DNA from 2 places in the Variovorax sp. V116 genome. Region 1 is predicted to be linked to the other one. Evidence: riboswitches for the same ligand, from Rfam matches in the RefSeq annotation. Region 1 holds a riboswitch; the other holds the start of a gene.

Region 1 (6,841 bases):
CGTGCCTGCGGATGCACCTCGGGGTAGCAGGCCACCTCGATGTGGAAGTCGCGCCCGGTCTCCTCGCGGATGAAGGCCACGAGGTCGCTCGCGTACTGGAACTCGCCGCCGATGCCATAGCCGCTCGGCAGGTCGCCGCGCAGGGCGACCAGGCGCTTCACGCCCATCGCCTTGAGCTCGGCCAGCTGCTCGCGCACGGTGGCGCGCGTGGCGCCGATGCACGAGAAGTGGCTGGCGGCATCGACACCCTCGGACAGGATCTCCTGCACCGCGCCGAAAGTGCCCTGGTGCGTGGAGCCGCCCGCGCCGTAGGTCACCGAGCAGAACTCGGGCTTGCGCGCATACAGCTGCTGGCGCACCGCGCGCAGCTTGACCGCGCCTTCGGGCGTCTTGGTCGGAAAGAACTCGAAACTCAATGGAAGGCGCACCTGCGTCTCCTAGGAACCGTTCGCAGTGTCCGCGCGAACGGCGTGAATGAAAAACTCGCGGTTGCCGTCGCCGCCCGCAATCGGGCTGTCGAACCACCGCAGCACGCGCAGCCCGAGCGCCTCGCAGGCGTCGCGCAGGCGCTTCTCGACCACCGCGTACATCGACGCGTCGCGCACGATGCCGCCCTTGCCGACCTGTCCCGGCTGCAGCTCGAACTGCGGCTTGACGAGCATCAGCAGCTGGCCGTCGCCGGCCAGGAACGGCACCACGGCCGGCAGCACCAGCGTGAGCGAGATGAACGACAGGTCGCCGACGATCAGGTCGAAGCGCAGGTCGGAAGGCGCTTCGCCTTCTTCTTCCTGCAGGTCGTCCGGCGACAACGCACGCGCATTGACGCCTTCGATGGCCACCACGCGCTCGTCCTCGCGCAGCTTCGGATGCAGCTGCCCGTGGCCGACGTCGACGCCCACCACCTTGGCCGCGCCGGCTTGCAGCAGGCAGTCGGTGAAGCCGCCGGTCGACTGGCCCACGTCGAGGCACAGCTTGCCGGCGGCGCTGACGCCGCTCGCCGCCAGCGCGCCTTCGAGCTTGAGCCCGCCGCGCGAGACGTAGCGCGCCTCGGCCGCGTCGTCGAGCTCGACCTCGGCGGACTCGGGCACCTCGTCGCGGTTCTTCACCACCGAGCGCCACGCGTCCGCGCTGCCCGCATCGCGCCAGCGCATGCCGCCGGCAATCAGCCGCACGGCCTGCGAACGCGACGCGGCCAGGCCACGCTCCACCAGCAATTGGTCGGCGCGCATCAGTACCGGTACGTGTCCGGCTTGTAGGGGCCGTTCTTGCTCACGCCGATGTAGGCGGCCTGCTCGTCCGTCAGCTCGGTCAGCATCGCGCCGACCTTCTTCAGGTGCAGGCGCGCGACCTTCTCGTCGAGGTGCTTGGGCAGCACATAGACCTTGCCGGCCTGGTAGGCGTCGGGCTTGGTGAAGAGCTCGATCTGGGCGATGGTCTGGTTGGCGAACGACGACGACATCACGAAGCTCGGGTGGCCCGTGCCGCAGCCCAGGTTCACGAGGCGGCCCTTGGCCAGGAGGATGATCTTCTTGCCGTCCGGGAAGGTGATGTGGTCGACCTGCGGCTTGATCTCTTCCCACTCGTACTTCTCGATCGACGCAACATCGATCTCGTTGTCGAAGTGGCCGATGTTGCAGACGATCGCCTGGTCCTTCATGGCGGCCATGTGCTCGTGGCGGATCACGTCGCGGTTGCCCGTGGTGGTCACGAAGATGTCGGCCTTGTCGGCGGCATATTCCATGGTGACGACCTTGTAGCCTTCCATCGCGGCCTGCAGCGCGTTGATGGGGTCGATCTCGGTCACCCACACCTGGGCGCTCAGCGCACGCAGCGCCTGGGCCGAGCCCTTGCCCACGTCGCCGTAGCCGGCCACGCAGGCCACCTTGCCGGCGATCATCACGTCGGTCGCGCGCTTGATGCCGTCCACCAGCGATTCGCGGCAGCCGTAGAGGTTGTCGAACTTGCTCTTGGTGACCGAGTCGTTCACGTTGATGGCGCGGAACAGCAGCGTGCCCTTGGCGCTCATCTCGTTCAGGCGGTGCACGCCGGTGGTCGTTTCCTCGGTCACGCCGATGATCTCGGCCGACTTGCGGGTGTACCAGGTCGGATCGACCGCCAGCTTGGCCTTGATGGCGGCGTAGAGGATGCGTTCTTCCTCGCTGGTGGGCTTGGCGAGCACGCCCAGGTCCTTCTCGGCGCGCTGGCCCAGGTGCATCAGCAGCGTGGCGTCGCCGCCGTCGTCCAGGATCATGTTGGGGCCTTCGCCCTGCGAACCCTTGGGGCCGAAATCGAAGATGGCGTGGGTGTAGTCCCAGTAGTCCTTCAGCGACTCGCCCTTGATCGCGAACACCGGCGTGCCGGCGGCGGCAATCGCGGCGGCGGCATGGTCCTGCGTTGAGAAGATGTTGCACGAAGCCCAGCGCACGGTGGCGCCGAGCGCCTGCAGCGTCTCGATCAGCACGGCCGTCTGGATCGTCATGTGCAGCGAGCCCGTGATGCGCGCGCCCTTGAGCGGCTGCGCCTTCGAGAATTCCTCGCGGATGGCCATCAGGCCGGGCATTTCGGTTTCCGCGATCTTGATTTCCTTGCGGCCCCAGGCGGCCAGCGAGAGATCGGCAATCGCCTGGTCGGCGGTGGAAACGGGGGTGGGCTTGAGAACAGCGCTCATGAGAACTCCAACAAAGCTAGTTTGAAAGGTGCCACTGCGTTCGGGGAAAAGACTCACCGCGAGAACAGCGGGTGAGCGTGGTTGCGATGTGGTCCGAGCCTCACGCCTGGCGGCGCTGCAACGCTCCTCGGAACCGCGGATTGTAGACGGGGCGCCAAGGCGAGCCAATCGCCGGGGCATCCCACATGCCGGAAAGCGCAATTCGCATCCGGGGCGTACATTGACTTGACCCCAACCCCGGAAGTTCCACCCATGCGCTTGTCCAGACTCTCCACTGCCCCTGCCCTGCTGGCCTCGGCCGCCTTCCTTCTTCTTGCCGCCGGCGCGCCGGTCCCGGCCTCTGCGCAGGCCGCCTCCGATCCGGTGCGCATCCGCGGCACCATCGTGCGCGTCGACGCCAAGGCCCTCGTGGTCCAGGACCGCGGCGGCGAGGTCGTCAGCCTGGCGCGGCCGGCCGACATGGCCGTGTCGGAGGTCTACCCGATCAAGCTGTCCGACATCAGGCAGGGCAGCTTCATCGGCACCGCCGCCATGCCGCAGGCCGACGGCACGCAGAAGGCGCTCGAGGTGGTGGTGTTCCCCGAGGCCGCGCGCGGCACCGGCGAAGGCCACCGCCCCTGGGACCTGCTGCCGCAGAGCACCATGACCAACGCCACCGTGGCCGACCTGGCCGCGGCGCCGAAAACCGTGCGCGGCGGGCAGCAGCTGCGGCTGACCTACAAGGGCGGCGAAAAAACCGTCATCGTGCCGCCCGACGTGCCGGTCGTGACCTTCCGCCCCGGTACCGAGGCGCTGCTGGTGCCCGGCGCCAAGGTGCTGGTCAATGCGCAGGAAAGGAACGGCGTGCCCACGGCGCTGCGCGTCACTGCCGGGCGCAACGGCTTCGCGCCGCCGATGTAGCCCAAGGGAAATCCCGCAGGCAAATCCTGCCGCCGCGGCGCCGCGGGCGGGCTGCCGCGGCGTATCGTGGCGAGGCCCGGCCCGCCGGTCCTTGCCATTCACCCGTTCCTTACCCGACACAGGAGATACCGCACCATGGCCACTGCCAAGAAAGCCGCCGCGAAGAAGACCACCGCCAGCAGCAGCACCCGAGCGGCTCCCGACGCCGCCGACATGCTCGACCCCATGAAGAATCTCAAGGCCATGACCGACCGCCTGCAGGACCTCAACCTGACCGGCGGCGCGAGCAAGCTGCTCGAGAGCGGCCAAAAGGACCTCCAGGCGCTGATGCAGGCGAACCAGAAGTCCTACCAGGGCCTGCAGACCGTGGTGCAGCGGCAGACCGAGATGATCAAGAGCGCCATCGCCGAATGGCAGACGGCCGCAAAGGAAATGCCCGGCAAGGATGCCAAGGCCAACCTCGCCAAGCTCGACGAGCTCGGCCGCCAGTCGTTCCAGCGCGCCATCGACGACATCAAGGAGCTGGCCAACCTGGCCGCCAAGTCGCAGGCCGATGCGTTCGAGCTGGTGCGCCAGCGGATCCAGGCCAATGTGGATGAAGTGACGAAGCTGCTGCAGCGCAAGTAAGGCGTTTTCGGCGGGTCGGGCAGGCGGCTCGGGGCTGCCTTCTAAAATCGGGCCATCCCCCCGCAGATTGCCCCATCTTGTCTTTTCTCTCCGAAACCCGCCGCCGTCGCACCTTCGCGATCATTTCCCACCCCGACGCCGGCAAGACCACGCTGACCGAGAAGCTGCTGCTGTTCTCGGGCGCGATCCAGATCGCCGGCTCGGTGAAGGCGCGCAAGGCCTCGCGCCACGCCACCTCCGACTGGATGGAGATCGAGAAGCAGCGCGGCATCTCGGTAGCCTCGTCGGTGATGCAGATGCTGTACCGCGACCACGTGATCAACCTGCTCGACACGCCCGGCCACAAGGACTTCTCGGAAGACACCTACCGCGTGCTCACGGCGGTCGACTCGGCCCTGATGGTGATCGACGCGGCCAACGGCGTGGAGGCGCAGACGCGCCGGCTGATCGAGGTCTGCCGCCAGCGCGACACGCCCATCATCACCTTCGTCAACAAGATGGACCGCGAAGTGCGCGAGCCGCTCGACATCCTCGACGAAGTGGAGCGCGAGCTCGGCATGCCGTGCGTGCCGATGACCTGGCCCGTGGGCCAGGGCAAGAGCTTCCGCGGGATCATGAACCTGCGCACGCAGACGATGACGGTGTTCGAGTCGGGCAGCGAGCGGCTGCCGCACGACTTCGAGACCATCGCCCTCACGGAGCGCGACACGCTCACCAGGCGCTTCGGCGCCGATTTCGAATCCGCCATGGACAGCATGGAACTGGCCACCGGCGCCTCGCCCACCTGGGACCGCGAAGCCTTCCTGGCCGGCAAGCAGACGCCGGTGTTCTTCGGCTCGGGCGTGAACAACTTCGGCGTGATGGAGGTGCTCGATGCGCTGGTCGACCTTGCGCCCTCCCCGCAGTCGCGCACCAGCACCACGATGGTCAACCGCCAGCCGGTGGTGAAGGAGATCCAGCCCGAGGACCGGGACTTCGCGGGCGTGGTGTTCAAGGTGCAGGCCAACATGGACGCCAATCACCGCGACCGCATCGCCTTCGTGCGCATGGCCTCGGGCAAGTACACGCCGGGCATGAAGCTCAAGGTGCAGCGCACGTCGAAGGAGCTGCGGCCGACCAGCGTCGTGACCTTCATGAGCCAGCGCCGCGAGGCGGTCGAAGAGGCCTACGCCGGCGACATCGTGGGCTTCACCACGCATGGCGGCGTGCAGCTGGGCGACACCATCACCGACGGCGCGAGCCTGCAGTTCACCGGCCTGCCCTTCTTTGCGCCCGAGCTGTTCATGACGGTGATCCTGAAGAACCCGCTGCGCACCAAGCAGCTGCAGCAGGGCCTGGCCCAGCTCGGAGAGGAAGGCGCCATTCAAGTGTTCCGCCCCGAGATCGGCGGGCCGATGCTGCTGGGCGCCGTCGGGCAGCTGCAGTTCGAGGTGGTGCAGCACCGCCTGAAGGCCGAGTACGACGCCGACGTGCGGCTCGAAGGCTGCCAGTACACCGGCGCACGCTGGATCACCGCCGATTCGCCGGCCGAGCTGCGCGAGTTCGTCAACGCGTACCCGCAGCGCATGGCCAAGGACGCGGCCGATACGCTGGCCTTCCTGTGTACCTCGCCCTACGACGTGCGGCTGGCGCAGGAGCGCTTTCCGAAGATCCATTTCCATCCGCTGCGGGAGCACGCGGGGCTGGCGCTGCAGAACGCGGGCTGACGCGGGCTCAGCTGCCCGTCGAGGCGTAGTGGCGCAGCCCGATGCGCCATGCGCCGAAAGCCGCCGCGAGGAACGCAAAGCCCGCGAGCGGCGACACCATGCCCACCCAGGCGGGCGCGCCCAGCGGATCCGGCTTGCCGAGGATCACGAGCGCCGGGTAGTACGCCACGCAGGCCAGCGGTACGATGAAGGTCAGCACGCGCCGGAACCACTGCGCATAGAGCGCCAGCGGGTACTGCGCCGCCTGCACGCCACCGTAGGTGAGCACGTTGGCGATCTCCAGGCTCTCGACGGTCCAGAATGACAGCGTGCCCTGCAGCACCAGGATGCCAAGGAAGAGCGCGATGCCACCGGCCAGCGCGAACAGGAAGATGGCCACTGCCCCGGGGGTCCACGCGATGTCGGCCTGCACGGTCGCGAACACCAGCACGCTCAGGCCCTGCAGCAGCCGGCCCAGGCGGCTGATGCGCACGTCGTGCCCCATGAGCTGCAACGCCAGCGGGCGCGGACGCAGCAGCAGCCGGTCGAAGGTGCCGGTGCGCAGGAACTCGGTGCCCAGCACGTCGAAGCCGCGGCCCAGCGCGTCGGCGATGGCGAACATGCAGTTGACCAGGCCGTAGAACAGCGCCACTTCGCCGATGGCCCAGCCCTGCACTTCGCCGAAGCGATGGAACAGCGCCCAGACGGCAACCGCCTCGATGCCTGTGCCGAGGAACTGGCCCAGGGTCAGCAGCAGGGCCGAGACGGGGTATCTCGCCTGGCCGCTGATCGAGGCGGCCATGAGGCGGAAAAAAAGAGGGAGCGAACCCATTTCAGTGGCTTCCGCTGGTTGTGTTTTTTGCGCTGCTGTTCTTGTTCAGGGCGCGTGCACAGGCCACCGGGTACTCCCCTCCGCGAATGTCCCCCGCCCTTCGGGCTCCTCCTTGATTTCGCTGCGGGG
Region 2 (6,841 bases), 850 kb from region 1:
GCCGATGCAGGCCGTGAGCCGGTTCGCATGCTGGATGCCGAGGCGGTAGACCATCACCGCCGAGATCACTCCGGCCAGCGCATTGAGGAAGTGCGGCAGCACGTCGTCGCCCAGCTGCAGCGCGGCCGCGTAGAGCAGGTTGTAGTTGTAGGGGAACCAGGGGTAGCGCAGCCACTCGTGGATGCCCAGCGAGCCCTGCTGCGCCACCAGCCGCGCATAGGGCAGGTGGTACATCAGCTCGTCGAAGGCGGCGGGCGGCGCGAGCGGCGCGACCAGCGCGGGCAGCGCCACCAGCGCCAGCGCAATGGCGGCGATCCTTTCGGCGCGGGTCCATGGCGCGGCGGGGGCACCAGCGACGTGCAGCGCCCGCGCTTCCCGCCACCAGGGCCGCAGCTGCAGTGCGGCCGCCAGCACGCCGGCAGCGATCAGTGCCACGGTGGCGCCCGGCTTGAATGCGCCGAAGATCGCGAGCAGCTGGAAGGCGCAGATGAAAAGGCCCACGCCCAGGGCCGCCGCCATGGCCGCCTCGAGCCCCGCGTCCCGGCGCGGCGGCGGCGCCAGGCGCACCAGCAGCGCGCGGCCGAAGCCCCAGCAGCCAAGCACAAAGACCGCCAGTGCCGCATAGTGCGCGGCAGCAAACATCAGCTTCTGAATAACAACTCCCGGCGCCGGGCGGCCACGCCGGCCGGCAGGTTCAAAGGTTCGGCGCCAGCAGGCGCTCGAGTTCGGATTCGCTGGTCCGGCGCCGCGCCGCCTGGTCCTGCAACTGGTCGTGCCCGATCTTGCCGACGTTGAAGTAGGTCGACTCGGGATGGCTCAGGTAGAAGCCGCTCACGCTGGCGGCGGGCATCATAGCGAGGCTTTCGGTCAGCGTCATGCCAATGTCCGCGCAACCCAGAAGGTCGAACATCGGGCGCTTCACGCTGTGGTCGGGGCAGGCCGGGTAGCCGGGCGCGGGGCGGATGCCGCGGTATTTCTCGGCGATCATGTCCTCGTTGCTGAGGCCCTCGTCGGGCGCATAGCCCCAGAGGTCGGTGCGCGCGCGGTGGTGCAGCGATTCGGCAAAGGCCTCGGCCAGCCGGTCGGCCAGCGCCTTGAGCATGATGGCGGAGTAGTCGTCGAGGTCGTCGATGAAGTACTTCTCCTTCTTCTCGACGCCCAGGCCCGCCGTCACCGCGAACACGCCCACGTAGTCTTTCAGCCCGCTGTCCTTGGGCGCGACGAAGTCGGCCAGGCAGCGGCTCGGGCGCATCACGCCGTCGATCACCTGCTTCTCGGTCTGCTGGCGCATGCCGTACCAGGTGAGCGCGACTTCGCTGCGCGTCTCGTCGGTGTAGAGCTCGATGTCGTCGTCGTTCACCGTGTTGGCGGGCCAGAAGCCGACCACGCCGCTCGCGCTGAGCCAGCGCCCTTCGATCAGGCGCTTGAGCATGCGCTGGCCGTCGGCGTACACGCGCACGGCCTCGGTGCCGACGATCTCGTCCTTCAGGATGGCCGGGAACGGGCCGGCCAGGTCCCAGGTCTGAAAGAACGGCCCCCAGTCGATGTACTTGGCGAGCTCGGTCAGGTCGAAGTTCTTGAACAGGCGCCGGCCAATGAACTTGGGCACGGGCGGCGTGTAGGCCGACCAGTCGACCGGCGTCTTGTTGGCGCGCGCCTTGGCCAGCGGCCACATCGGCACCTGCTTCTTGTTGGCGTGCTGCGTGCGCACCTTCTCGTAGTCGGCGTTGATCTCGTCGATGTACGCGGTGGCCTGGTCGGAGAGCAGCGACTGCGCCACGCTCACGCTGCGGGAGGCGTCGGGCACGTAGACCACCGGGCCTTCGTAGTGCGGCGCAATCTTGACTGCGGTGTGCACGCGGCTGGTGGTGGCGCCGCCGATCAGAAGCGGAATCTTCCGGATGCGGAAGTGGTCGTCCTTCTGCATCTCGCCGGCCACGTACTGCATTTCTTCGAGGCTCGGCGTGATGAGGCCCGACAGGCCCACGATGTCCGCGCCCTCGACCTTCGCCTTGGCAAGGATCTCGTGGCACGGGACCATCACGCCCATGTTCACCACTTCGAAGTTGTTGCACTGGAGCACGACGGTGACGATGTTCTTGCCGATGTCGTGCACGTCGCCCTTCACGGTGGCGATGATGATCTTGCCCTTGGTGCGCACGTCGCGGCCCGCGGCCTCGTCCTGGCGCTTTTCTTCCTCGATGTAGGGAATGAGGTGGGCCACGGCCGACTTCATCACGCGCGCCGACTTCACCACCTGCGGCAGGAACATCTTGCCCTGGCCGAACAGGTCGCCCACGATGTTCATGCCGTCCATCAGCGGCCCCTCGATCACGTGCAGCGGCCGCCCGCCCTTGGCAAGGATCTGCTGGTAGGCCTCCTCGGTGTCCTCGACGATGAAGTCGGTGATGCCGTGCACCATCGCGTGCGACAGGCGCTGGTTGACGTGCACCGGGTGCTCCGGCGTGCCGCGCCATTCGAGCTTCTTGCTGTCGTCCTTGGCGCCGCTCTTGGCGGTCTCGGCCACTTCGACGAGGCGCTCTCCCGCATCGGGGCGGCGGTTGAGCACCACGTCCTCCACGCGCTCGCGCAGCGTGGGCTCGAGGTCGTCGTACACGCCCACCATGCCGGCATTGACGATGCCCATGTCCATGCCGGCCTGGATCGCGTGGTACAGGAACACGGTATGGATCGCTTCGCGCACCGGGTCGTTGCCGCGGAAGCTGAAGCTCACGTTGCTCACGCCGCCCGACACCTTGGCGCCTGGCAGGTTCTCTTTGATCCAGCGCACGGCATTGATGAAGTCGACCGCGTAGTTGTCGTGCTCCTCGATGCCGGTGGCAATCGCGAAGATGTTGGGGTCGAAGATGATGTCCTCAGGCGGAAAGCCCACCTCGTCGACCAGGATGCGGTAGGCGCGCTCGCAGATCTCGATCTTGCGCTGGTAGGTGTCGGCCTGGCCTTTTTCGTCGAAGGCCATCACCACCGCGGCGGCGCCGTAGCGCCTCACGAGCTTGGCCTCGTGCTTGAACTTGTCGACCCCCTCCTTCATGGAGATGGAGTTGACGATGCCCTTGCCCTGGATGCAGCGCAGGCCGGCCTCGATCACCTCCCACTTGGAGCTGTCGACCATCACCGGCACGCGCGCGATGTCGGGCTCGCTGGCAATCAGGTTCAGGAAGCGCACCATCGCGGCCTTGCTGTCGAGCATGGCCTCGTCCATGTTGATGTCGATCACCTGCGCGCCGTTCTCCACCTGCTGGCGCGCCACGGCCAGGGCGTCCTCGAACTGGCCGTTCAGGATCATCCGCGCGAAGGCCTTGGAGCCGGTGACGTTGGTGCGCTCACCGATGTTGACGAACAGCGACCCGGCATCGATGGCCACGGGCTCGAGGCCGGACAGCTTCATCGGGGGGACGCGGGGCGTGGAAACTTCTTCGCTCATGGGGGCTCACCTGGGCAGGAAAAAACGTCAGGTGAGCGTCGTTTGTTGCGGCTTGCGCCCCGGCCGGCGGGGCGCCTTCCAAGCCTGACGGCGGGCCTCTTGATGCGGGCCGCCGCTGCAACGCTCCTTGGAAGGGAGCGCAATTTTACCGGCTGCGGCAAGGGCCGCGGCCGCCAGGGGCGTTCAGGCGCCCTGCCTGGCCGCCGCTGCCGGGCCAGTCTTGGCGGGCGCGGCCGAGGCCGGCAGCCCGAACACCCGGTCGAAGCCCCAGTTGAAGACGAAGGTGTAGACCAGGAAGAACACCACCAGGCCCAGGTCCATCACCAGCGCCTGCCACAGCGTCACGCCCAGGCCCCAGGCGAACAGCGGCACCAGCACCGCGATCAGCCCGCCCTCGAAGCCGACGGCATGCGCCACGCGCCGGCGCACGCTGCGCCCGCGCACCGCCTGGCGCGACTCCCAGCGCTCGAACAGGGCGTTGAAAACGAGGTTCCAGATCACGGCAATGACCGAGGCGGCCACCGCGAGCACGCCCGAATGGCCGAGCCCGGCGTCGGTCATCAACGCCAGCCCGGCACTGGCGGCCACGATGGCGATGCCTTCGTAAAGGCTGATGTAGACGACGCGGCGCTGAAACCCCTGCATGGCTTTTCCCCTGGCAAATGAAAACGATGGCTGGACTTTATTTGCTGTTTGCTGATATAAAAAGTCAACTTGTTTCAGTTTTATTGATAGATCAGCCGATGGCTTTCTCCAGCGACAACGTCGAGGTCTTCCTGGCCGTGATCGACCACGGCTCCTTCTCGGCCGCGGCGCGCGCACTGCGCAAGGTGCCCTCGGCCGTCAGCATGGCGATTGCCAACCTCGAGGCCGAACTGGCCCTGCCGCTGTTCGACCGCAGCGGCCGCGAGCCGCAGCCGACCGCCGCCGCCCGCTCGCTGGAGCCGCAGGCGCGCCTCCTGGCGGCGCAGCTCAAGCAGCTTCAGGTGCAGGCCCTGGCGCTCACGCAGGGCCTGGAAAACCGCCTCACGCTGGCCATTGCGCCCGAGCTGCTGGCGGCGCCCTGGAGCGGGCCGCTGGCCGCGCTGGCCGAGGAATATCCGCTGCTGCAGGTCGAGGTGCTGGCCGCGCCGCAGGCTGATGCGCTGGCGCTGCTGCACAGCGGCCGCGCACAGCTGGCGCTGGTGTTCGAGCGCCCGAGCCTCGACGGGCGCGAGGGGTTCCAGGAAGTCGGCAGCGACACCATGGTGGCCGTGATGGCGCCCGGCCATCCCGTGCTGCTGGCGGCCGCCGGCGAGCGGCTGCGCGAGGAGCACCTGACGAACACCCGGCAGATCGTGGTGGCGGGGCGCGATCTCGCCACCAGCGACCCGCGCTTCGTGTTCGCGCGCCACGTCTGGCGCACCGACAACGCGCTGGCCGCGCTGAGCCTGATCACGGCCGGCCTCGGCTGGGGCTGGCTGCCGCGCAATTTCGCCAGGCCGCACGTGGCCGCCGGCGCGCTGGTCGAGATTCCGTTCGAGAACCTCAGCAACGGGCTCGACCTGTGGGTCGACGTGGTGTGGTCGCGCGAGCGGCCGCTGGGCCTCGGCGCGCAGCGCTTCGTGGCGCTGATCGCGCGCGACCGGCAGGCCGCGGCGGGCATTTCCGCCGCCGACGATCCGCGGGGCTGATCAGTCGCGGTGGCCGTGACCACCGCCCTTTCCACCACCACCGCCACCATGGCCGTGGCCGCCACCCCTGCCGCCGCCTTCACCGCCGCCATGCGGGCGCCCGCCGCCGCCGCCACCGGCGCCGGGCCGGCCACCGCCCGGATGCATCTGCGGCTGGCCGGGCGGCGGTCCGGGCCGGAAGGCCGGCTGGGGCCGCGGCGGCTTGATGCCCGGGTCGGCCGGCGGGCGATAGCCCGGCCCCGGCCGTGGCGGGCGGTAGCCCGGTCCGGGTTGCGGATGGAAGCCGGGCCCCGGCGCGGGCTTGAACCCCGGGCCCGGCCACGGCCTCGGCTGCCAGGCCGGCCGCACCGGCGGCGGGGGACGCCAGCCGGGCATCGGCGGCGGCGGCGGCCGGCCGCCCCACCAGCGGCGCTCGCCGTACCAGGGCCGGTCGCGGTAGTAGTCGGCCCAGTAGCTGCCGATCACGAAGGTGACGACGGGCACGCCAATCACCGCGGCGTAGCTGGCCAGCGGCACGCGCCGCTCCTGGTAGGCGTAGTCCAGGCTCCGGGCCCAGACCCAGCCGCGCCCGCCGTCGGGCAGCACCACGTCGCACCAGCTGTAGCCGCCGGTACAGCCGATCACGTCGAGCGGCTGGCCCGGGCCGAGCCGCGCCACCAGCGGATAGTCGCCCGAGGGCCCGGCCCGCAGGTTGACCGCGCCGCGCGTGAAGGCCTGCTGCGCCGCGGCGGCCATCGGCAAGGCGAGCGCAACGGCGCCGATGCCGATCCAGCGCATGGAGAGTTTGTTGTTCATGACGAGGCTTCCTTTGCGCCGCCAGCCTAGGCGGCGGCCCGGATGCCGTCAATCAGCCGGGAGCGCGACAGCGCCGGGCGCCGGTCAGGCCGCTTCGCGGTAGAAGCCGTTGTTGTTCAACAGCCGGCCTGTCATCGGCGCCACGGCTTTGCCGATGGCCGCGATGTGGTCCGGCGTGGTGCCGCAGCAGCCGCCCACGATGTTGACCAGCCCTTCGGCCGCGAACTCGTGCAGCAGCCGCGAGGTGACGTCGGGCGTCTCGTCGAAGCCGGTCTCGCTCATCGGATTGGGCAGGCCCGCGTTCGGATAGCAGCTGATGAAGGTGTCGCCCGCCACCTTGGCCAGTTCCTGGATGTAGGGCCGCATCAGCGCCGCGCCCAGCGCGCAGTTGAGCCCGATGGCCAGCGGCTGCGCATGGCGCACGCTGTGCCAGAACGCGGTGACGGTCTGGCCGCTCAGGATGCGGCCCGAGGCGTCGGTCACGGTGCCGCTGATGATCAGCGGCAGGCGCTGGCCGCTGTTGTCGAAATACTCGTCGACCGCGAACAGCGCGGCCTTGGCATTGAGCGTGTCGAAGATGGTCTCGACCAGGATCACGTCGGCGCCGCCCTCGACCAGCGCCTCGGTCTGCTCGTAGTAGGCCGCGCGCAATTGCTCGAAGTCGACGTTGCGCGCGCCGGGGTCGTTCACGTCGGGGCTGATGCTCGCGGTCTTGGGGGTCGGGCCGAGGGCGCCGGCCACGAAGCGCGGCTTGTCGGGCGTGCTGAACTTGTCGCAGGCCGCGCGCGCGAGCTTGGCTGATTCGAGGTTCATCTCGCGTGCGAGGTGCGCCATCTTGTAGTCCTCCTGCGCGATGGTGGTCGCGCCGAAGGTGTTGGTCTCGATCAGGTCGGCGCCGGCCGCGAGGTAGCCCTCGTGGATGTCGCGG

Evidence for each region. Region 1 has a riboswitch for S-adenosylhomocysteine ahead of ahcY (adenosylhomocysteinase). Riboswitches for the same ligand answer to the same signal wherever they lie in the genome.
Region 2: linked by a shared signal. The riboswitch ahead of metH (methionine synthase) and the one ahead of ahcY (adenosylhomocysteinase) in region 1 are both predicted to bind S-adenosylhomocysteine.

What each region holds. Positions count from the first base shown of each region.
Region 1 covers NZ_AP028661.1:4,851,180-4,858,020, forward strand. Annotated here, with positions in the region: gene metF (methylenetetrahydrofolate reductase [NAD(P)H]) at 1-428, opposite strand, end outside; gene ACAM58_RS23215 (TlyA family RNA methyltransferase) at 438-1,229, opposite strand; gene ahcY (adenosylhomocysteinase) at 1,229-2,668, opposite strand; S-adenosyl-L-homocysteine riboswitch at 2,735-2,803, opposite strand; gene ACAM58_RS23225 (hypothetical protein) at 2,921-3,568, shown strand; gene phaP (TIGR01841 family phasin) at 3,704-4,195, shown strand; gene ACAM58_RS23235 (peptide chain release factor 3) at 4,273-5,901, shown strand; gene ACAM58_RS23240 (ABC transporter permease) at 5,909-6,712, opposite strand.
Region 2 covers NZ_AP028661.1:298,547-305,387, reverse strand. Annotated here, with positions in the region: gene ACAM58_RS01500 (ArnT family glycosyltransferase) at 1-642, opposite strand, end outside; gene metH (methionine synthase) at 695-3,409, opposite strand; S-adenosyl-L-homocysteine riboswitch at 3,472-3,580, opposite strand; gene ACAM58_RS01490 (PACE efflux transporter) at 3,629-4,090, opposite strand; gene ACAM58_RS01485 (LysR family transcriptional regulator) at 4,189-5,118, shown strand; gene ACAM58_RS01480 (SH3 domain-containing protein) at 5,119-5,913, opposite strand; gene ACAM58_RS01475 (homocysteine S-methyltransferase family protein) at 5,998-6,841, opposite strand, start outside.